2 regions of the Streptomyces sp. NPDC041940 genome follow, and region 2 is predicted to be linked to the other one. Evidence: riboswitches for the same ligand, from Rfam matches in the RefSeq annotation. Region 2 holds a riboswitch; the other holds the start of a gene.
What was found. A riboswitch is a leader RNA that binds a small molecule or an ion and turns the genes downstream of it on or off. The one in region 2 is predicted to bind S-adenosylmethionine.
Positions count from the first base shown of each region.

Region 1: it holds a riboswitch for S-adenosylmethionine, as region 2 does, so the genes downstream of both, thrC (threonine synthase) here and ACZ6I3_RS02805 (aminotransferase class V-fold PLP-dependent enzyme) in region 2, are expected to answer to the same signal.

Region 1 covers NZ_JBVJBP010000004.1:205,769-209,691, reverse strand. Annotated here, with positions in the region: gene ACZ6I3_RS10260 (alpha,alpha-trehalose-phosphate synthase (UDP-forming)) at 1-531, opposite strand, end outside; gene ACZ6I3_RS10255 (glucosyl-3-phosphoglycerate synthase) at 638-1,582, opposite strand; SAM riboswitch class I at 1,738-1,894, shown strand; gene thrC (threonine synthase) at 1,913-3,199, shown strand; gene ACZ6I3_RS10245 (MoaD/ThiS family protein) at 3,303-3,578, shown strand.
Region 2 covers NZ_JBVJBP010000001.1:654,658-658,580, forward strand. Annotated here, with positions in the region: gene qcrB (cytochrome bc1 complex cytochrome b subunit) at 1-325, shown strand, start outside; gene trpD (anthranilate phosphoribosyltransferase) at 451-1,515, shown strand; SAM riboswitch class IV at 1,590-1,706, shown strand; gene ACZ6I3_RS02805 (aminotransferase class V-fold PLP-dependent enzyme) at 1,840-3,207, shown strand; partial or broken gene ACZ6I3_RS02810 (glycerate kinase) at 3,162-3,425, opposite strand; gene ACZ6I3_RS02815 (hypothetical protein) at 3,394-3,603, shown strand; gene ACZ6I3_RS02820 (Lrp/AsnC family transcriptional regulator) at 3,641-3,922, opposite strand; gene ACZ6I3_RS02825 (rhomboid family intramembrane serine protease) at 3,919-3,923, opposite strand, start outside.

The sequences.
Region 1 (3,923 bases), on a different contig from region 2:
CGCCCACGGCGTGTGCGAGAAGTGCCCGATCCTCAGGTCCGGCCGCAGCTCGCGGAGCATGCCCGGCACCAGCGTCAGGTGGTAGTCCTGCACGACCACCGCCGCACCCTCGGCCGCCTCCTCCGCCAGCGCCTGCGCGAACGCCCGGTTGTACGTCTCGTACGACGCCCACCGCCGCCGGAACTCCGCGTCGAAGACCGGCTCCAGCGGGGTCTGGTACAGCATGTGGTGGACGAACCACAGCACCGAGTTGGCGACGCCGTTGTACGCGTCGGCGTGCACGTCGGCCGGGATGTCCAGCATCCGCACGCCGTCCTCGCCGACACCCCGCCGGACGGCCTCGCGGTCGCCGTCGGACAGCGCCGAGCAGACCCACAGCGCGTCCGCGTCCGAGCCGATCGCGGAGAGCCCCGAGACCAGTCCGCCGCCGCCCCGTTTGGCGTTCAGCGAACCGTCCTCGCCCACCGCGTACGAGACCGGGCCGCGGTTGGAGGCCACCAGCACCCGTGCAGCACCGTACGTAGAAGCCATAGCCCTCAACCTAGCCCGGCCCGGAAACGCTCAAACGTACGGACCTGGCAGCCCCCTGACCCGCACGGCCGAAAACAGCCCCGGTCAGGCCACTGCCAGGCCACGGTCAGGCCGCCTTCCGTGCCTGGTACTCGGCGATCTCCACCATCGGCGGACGCTCCTCGGTGTCCACGGAGTACGTCCGCGGCTCGAAGCCGTCCCCGCCCCGCTCGAACTGCGTCAGGGACGGCCGGATCAGATGCCCGCGGGCCAGCCGCAGCTGAGCCGTGCGGTAGATCGCGGCGGCCATCCGGCCCAGCGCCTGACCGTCCTGGTGCCGGTGCTTGCGCACCCCGACGTCGACCTGGGCGAGGGCGTCCAGGCCCGCCAGGTGCAGGGCGTCGACCAGCATGCCCAGCTCGACGCCGTAGCCGACGGGGAACGGCAGCTGCTCCAGCAGCGAGCGGCGGGCCGCGTACTCGCCGCCGAGCGGCTGCACGAAGCCGGCCAGCTGCGGCCAGTGCATGTTGAGCAGCGGCCTGGCCATCAGCTCGGTGACCCGGCCGCCCTGCCCGGCGGCGGCGCCGAGCGGACGGTCGTACATGGCCTTCACCAGGTCCACGCCCGGCTCGGTGAGCAGCGGGCCCACGATCCCGGAGACGAAGTCGGACGAGAAGTCCCGCAGGTCCGCGTCGACGAAGCAGACGATGTCCCCGCGAGTGGCGAGCAGCGAGCGCCACAGCACCTCGCCCTTGCCGGGCACCGCGGGCAGCCGCGGGAGTATCGCGTCCCGGTGCACCACCGTCGCGCCCGCCGCCGCGGCCACCTCCGACGTACGGTCCGTCGAGCCCGAGTCCACGACGACCAGCTCGTCGACGAGCGGCACCTGCCGCATCAGGTCGTGGCGGATCACGGCGGCGATGTCGCCGACCGTCTCCTCCTCGTTGAGCGCGGGCAGCACGACACTGACCGTCTGGCCCGTGCGCTGCTTGGCGGCGAGTATCTGGTGGAGGGGGCGATCGGTCGCGGACCAGGAACGGGTGCTCAGCCAGCGCTCGACTTCTTCCAGCACCGTGGCGGCTCCTCTGCGTACTCTCGGCGGGACGGACCGTGAGCCATCTCGCGGTTCGGACGACTATCTCAACTGTCCTGGTCGTCGGTTACAGTCTTGAACAACGCGGGTGACCATCGCATGTCCGGGGTCAACCCACGTCGACAACCGAATACAGCTCATCCAGAGGGACTGAGGGAAACGGCCCGTTGAAGTCCCGGCAACCCTCCAGTCGGTTCTCGTAGGTCACTGTCGACCACACGCGCGAGGCTCCCGGCTCGGGAAGGTGCCAAATCCGTCTCACGGCGAGATGCGTCGTGAGGAAGATGAGGAGAAAGGGCCTCGCCTCACATGGCTGCGCAGACTGTTGCAAGCACCACCGAATCCACCGTAGACCTCGGCCCCGCCGCCGCCCTGAGCTGCCGCGAGTGCGGTCACCGCGTCCCCCTCGGACCGGTCTTCGCGTGCCAGGAGTGTTTCGGCCCGCTGGAGATCGCCTACGACTTCTCGGCCTACGACGCCGAAGAGCTCCGCAAGCGCATCGAAGCGGGCCCCGCGAACATCTGGCGCTACGCCCCGCTGCTGCCGGTCCCGGCCGACGTCGCGGACAAGCCGAACATCAACCCCGGCTGGACCAAGCTCGTCAAGGCCGACAACCTGGCCCGTGAGCTCGGCGTCGACGCCGGTAAGCTCTTCGTCAAGGACGACTCCGGCAACCCGACGCACTCCTTCAAGGACCGTGTCGTCGCCCAGGCCCTGGAGGCCGCCCGCGCCTTCGGCTTCACCACCCTGTCCTGCTCCTCCACCGGCAACCTCGCCGGTGCGGTCGGTGCCGCCGCGGCCCGCGCCGGCTTCCGCTCCTGCGTGTTCATCCCGCACGACCTGGAGCAGGGCAAGGTCGTCATGGCCGCGATCTACGGCGGCGAGCTCGTCGGCATCGAGGGCAACTACGACGACGTGAACCGTTTCTGCTCCGAGCTGATCGGCGACCCGGCCGGCGAGGGCTGGGGCTTCGTCAACGTCAACCTGCGGCCGTACTACGCCGAGGGCTCCAAGACGCTGGCGTACGAGATCTGCGAGCAGCTCGGCTGGCAGCTGCCGGACCAGCTGGTCGTGCCGATCGCCTCCGGCTCGCAGCTCACGAAGATCGACAAGGGGCTGCAGGAGCTGATCAAGCTCGGTCTGGTCGAGGACAAGCCGTACAAGATCTTCGGCGCGCAGGCCGAGGGCTGCTCGCCGGTGTCGACGGCGTACAAGGCCGGGCACGACGTCGTACGGCCCCAGAAGCCGGACACCATCGCCAAGTCGCTGGCGATCGGGAACCCGGCGGACGGGCCGTACGTGCTGGACATCGCGCGGCGTACGGGCGGTGCGGTGGAGGACGTGAACGACGAGCAGGTCGTCGAGGCGATCAAGCTGCTCGCGCGGACCGAGGGTGTGTTCGCGGAGACCGCCGGTGGGGTGACGGTGGGGGTGGCGAAGAAGCTGCTGGAGAACGGGCTTCTCGACCCTGCCAAGACCACGGTGGTCCTGAACACGGGGGATGGTCTCAAGACGCTGGACGCGGTGGCCGGGACCGGGCTGACCGCGACCATCCGGCCCAACCTGGACTCGTTCCGGGACGCCGGGCTCGTCTGAACCGTTGTTCGCTGCGGGCCGGTGGGGGCTGGTCGCGCAGTTCCCCGCGCCCCTTGGGACGCGGCCCAGCTGTAGCTCAATCGAAACCGGAGGTCATATTCCGATGAGCGTCAACGTTCGCATCCCCACCATCCTGCGTACCTACACCGGCGGGCAGGCCGAGGTCGCCGCCGAGGGCGGGAACCTCGGTGAGGTCATCGCCGATCTGGAGAAGAACCACACCGGGATCGCCGCCCGGGTGCTGGACGACCAGGGCAAGCTGCGCCGGTTCGTCAACGTGTACGTGAATGACGACGACGTGCGGTTCGAGCAGGGTCTTGAGACGGCCACGCCGGACGGTGCCGGTGTGTCGATCATTCCGGCTGTGGCCGGCGGCTGAACCGGTCGACCGGCTTGATTATTACCATCGGTAACGGCCGTCACTGAGTGTTCATTGAATTGCCCCCTCCGTGAGAGAAGCGGAGGGGGCAATTCTGTGTGGTTGAGCGCGGTACAGTTGGGGAACGCGATCCCGATCCCCTGATCGGGCACCCTGAATTCCTGCCTCGCGCCCGACAAGATGTAGCCAAAGTGTGCGCGTCTTTCGCCGCTTTTGTTCCCTTTGCGTGGCCCGACTTGCCCTGAAGTCGCACGAATTCTCCCCACATTCCGGATCCCGCGCGTCCAGAATTCTCGTCCGATTGACCTGTTGCAGAGGGCAGTTGGACAGATACATTCGGCCGCG
Region 2 (3,923 bases):
CTGCCTCGGCCTGCAGCGCCGGGACAAGGAGAAGGTGCTGCACGGCCGCGAGTCGGGCATCATCAAGCGCCTGCCGCACGGTGAGTTCATCGAGGTGCACGAGCCGCTCAGCCAGGAGCAGATGTACACGCTCACCGCGCACGAGCAGTACCAGCCGGCCGAGATCGGTCCGACGACCGACGAGAACGGTGTCGAGCGCAAGGTGAAGGGCTCCGAGAAGCTGCGCGCCAAGCTCAGCGACTCCTACTTCGGTGAGGGCGCCCAGATCCCCAAGCCCACCGCCGAGGAGTACCGGGAGATCACGAGCGGCCACGGCCACCACTGATCGCTGTTTCGCCACGCCACAGAAGGGCCTCGTCCGGTGTTCGGACGGGGCCCTTCGTGGTGCCCGGGGCTGGATAGGGTGGGACCACTGCTTTTACGTGACGTACGAGGACCCAGGAGCGGCTGATGAGCGCTGTGACCCCCGCTGGAGGCGACACCGCGGCGGGCCGCTCCTGGCCCGCCCTGCTGAACGGCCTGCTGGACGGCAGGCACCTGAGCGCGGACGACACCGCCTGGGCGATGGACCTGATCATGCGCGGCGAGGCGACCGAGGCGCAGATCGCGGGCTTCGTGGTGGCCCTGCGGGCCAAGGGCGAGACCGTCGAGGAGATCAACGGCCTCGTCCGGACGATGTACGCGCACGCCAACGTGATCGAGGTACCCGGGGCGACGGTCGACATCGTCGGCACGGGCGGTGACGGCGCCAAGACGGTCAACATCTCCACGATGTCCTCGATCGTCGTCGCCGGCACGGGCGCCAAGGTCGTCAAGCACGGCAACCGGGCCGCGTCCTCGGCGTCCGGGGCCTCCGACGTGCTGGAGAAGCTCGGGGTCAATCTGGAGCTGCCGCTGCACCGGGTCGCAGAGGTCGCCGAGGAGGCCGGGATCACCTTCTGCTTCGCGGTGAAGTTCCACCCGGCCCTGCGCCACGCGGGCGCGGCACGCGGCCAGCTGGGCATCCGTACGGTGTTCAACGCGCTCGGCCCGCTGACCAACCCGGCCCGGGTGCGGTCCCAGGCCGTCGGTGTGGCGGACCCGCGCATGGCGCCGATCGTCGCGGGCGTCTTCGCCGAGCGCGGCAACTCGTCCCTGGTCTTCCGGGGCGACGACGGCCTGGACGAGCTGACCACCACGGCCACCTCCCGGGTGTGGATCGTCCGGGACGGCACGGTCACCGAGGAGCCCTTCGACCCGCGTGACGTGGGCCTCGAACTGGTCCCCGTGGAGGCCCTGCGCGGCGCGGACGCCTCCTACAACGCGGAGGTCGCGCGACGGCTGCTGGAGGGAGAGACCGGGCCGGTGCGGGACGCCGTGGTGCTGAACTCGGCGGCGGCGCTGGTGGCCCTGGAGCCGACGGCGGCGCCCCTGGCCGACCAGGTCCGTGCCGGGATGGCGAAAGCGGCGGAGTCGATCGACTCGGGGGCGGCGAAGCGGACCCTGGAGCGCTGGGTGGCCGCGAGCAACGCGTAGCTGATCCCCTACGGCGTCCCGCGATCCGGACTCGGGTTGCGGGACGCCGATCTTTTCCCGTACGTTCCTGATCAGGTCATGAGTGACAGTCATGAGGCCCCGGCCGACTGTCCGGCAACCCTCCGTCCGTGGCGGGGTGCCCCGGGTGAAGACCAGGCCGCAGGCAGCGAGGTCTGTGGCAAGCGCGTGACGAGGAGCTTCTCGTGAACCAGCGAATGCGATAGGGCCGCAGAGCCCCGCCTCCGCACCCCCTTCTTCCTTCACCCCCGCTTGAGCCGTACGTGCTCGCGGGCGGATTCCACCTGCCTTCACGGGAGTTCCGCCATGTCTGTCTCCACCGCTGCCGCCGCCCCGTCCGTTTGTGCCTCGCTGCCCGTTCTCGGCCGGGATGTCACCGTCCCGCTCGTGACCGGCGGCGAGGTCACCTACGCCGCGCTCGACTACGCCGCCAGCGCCCCGGCGCTCCAGCGTGTCTGGGACGACGTCGCCGCCTACGCGCCGTACTACGGCAGCGTCCACCGCGGTGCCGGGTACCTGTCCCAGCTGTCGACCGACCTCTTCGAGAACGCCCGGCGGACCGTCGCGGAGTTCCTCGGCTGCCGGGAGGGCGACCAGGTGGTGTTCACCCGGTCCACCACCGACTCCCTGAACCTCCTCGCCGCCGCGCTCCCGGACGGCTGCCAGGTCTTCGTCTTCGAGACCGAGCACCACGCCTCCCTGCTGCCGTGGCGGAACGCCCACGTCACCTACCTGGACGCCCCGAGCAGCCCGCGGCAGGCCGTCGAGATCCTGGAGCGCGCCCTCGCCGACCGCGACCCGCACGGGCCTGCCCTCGTCTGCGTCACCGGCGCCTCGAACGTCACCGGCGAGCTGTGGCCCGTACGGGAGCTGGCGGCGGCCGCGCACGCCCATGGCGCCCGGATCGTGCTGGACGCCGCCCAGCTGGCCCCGCACCACCCGGTGTCCGTCGCGGACCTCGACGTCGACTGGGTCGCCTTCTCCGGGCACAAGCTGTACGCGCCCTTCGGCTCCGGCGTCCTGGCCGGCCGGGCCGACTGGCTGCGTGCGGCGGACCCCTACCTCGCGGGCGGCGGTGCCTCGCGGAAGGTGGCGCGGCGTACGGACGGCGGCGTCGACGTGGAGTGGCACGAGAGTGCCGCCCGGCACGAGGCCGGCTCCCCGAACGTCATCGGCGCCTACTCCATCGCCTCCGCCTGCGCGGCGCTCACCGAGGCCGGGTTCGACAACCTGGTCGCGCGCGAGCAGTACCTGATCGAGAAGGTGCGTACCGGTCTCGCCGAGGTGCCGGAGGTCCGGATCCTCTCCCTCTTCGGCGACGATGCCCCGCGCGTCGGCGTCATCTCCTTCGTCGTCGAGGGCTGGAACAGCTCCCACTTCGCCGCCGCCCTCTCCGCCGAGTACGGCATCGGGGTGCGGGACGGGCTGTTCTGCGCGCACCCGCTCCTGCGGACCCTGCTGGGCAGCGACCCGCAGACCCAGGGCGAGTGCGGCGCACCGGAGGCGGCTCCCGGCGAGAAGTCCCTCAACGCCATCCGGGTGAGTTTCGGCGCGGGCACGCCCGACGAGCACGTCGAGCGGTTCGTCGGCGCGGTCAAGGAGCTGGTCCAGGACGGTGCGCGGTGGAACTACCGCACGGAGGACGGCCGTTGCGTCCCGGACACCTCCGCGTGAGCCGGTAGCCGGGCGCCCGGCAGGATCATCCGCAGGGCGCGTTCGGTCGCGTCCGTGAGGAGTTCGGAGGCCCGCGCCAGGGCCTCCGCCAGGGCCAGGACAGGGCGGCCGTGGGGCTTGGCCCGGCGGGCCACCTCGGCCGGGACCTTGCCGCGCGGTGTCTGGTGGTCCAGGGCGCCCTCGGCGGTGACGACCAGGTCGGCGCGGGCCGGCCGGGCGCGCCAACGCGGCTCCTCCGTACGGCAGTTCCCGGCCCTCCTCGTCCGCGTCGGGGTACTGCCGTTCCAGGAACACCGTCAGCAGCTGGTTCGCGTCGGTGAACGGGTGGCCATGGTCACCGAGGCGAGCGCGACCGCCATCACGAGCAGCAGCCAGAGCACGATGAACCCCGGATGAAGAGCTCTTCATCCGGAGCCCGGCGAGCCGGCCCGCTCTAGTTGTCCAGCCCGATCGAGAACGCGGCCTCCAGGTCGTGCTGCGAGTACGTACGGAACGCCACGTGCGTGTCCGTGCCCTCGACGCCGGGGATCTTGCTGATCCGGCCGGGGATGACCTCGGCGAGGTCCTCGTGCTGCTTCACCCGGACCATCGCGATGAGGTCGTAGGTACCGGTGACGGAGAAGACCTCGCTGACGCTCTCCAGCGCCGCGATCGACTCCGCGATCTCGGGGATCCGGTCCACGCTGGTCTTGATGAGGACGATCGCGGTGATCACG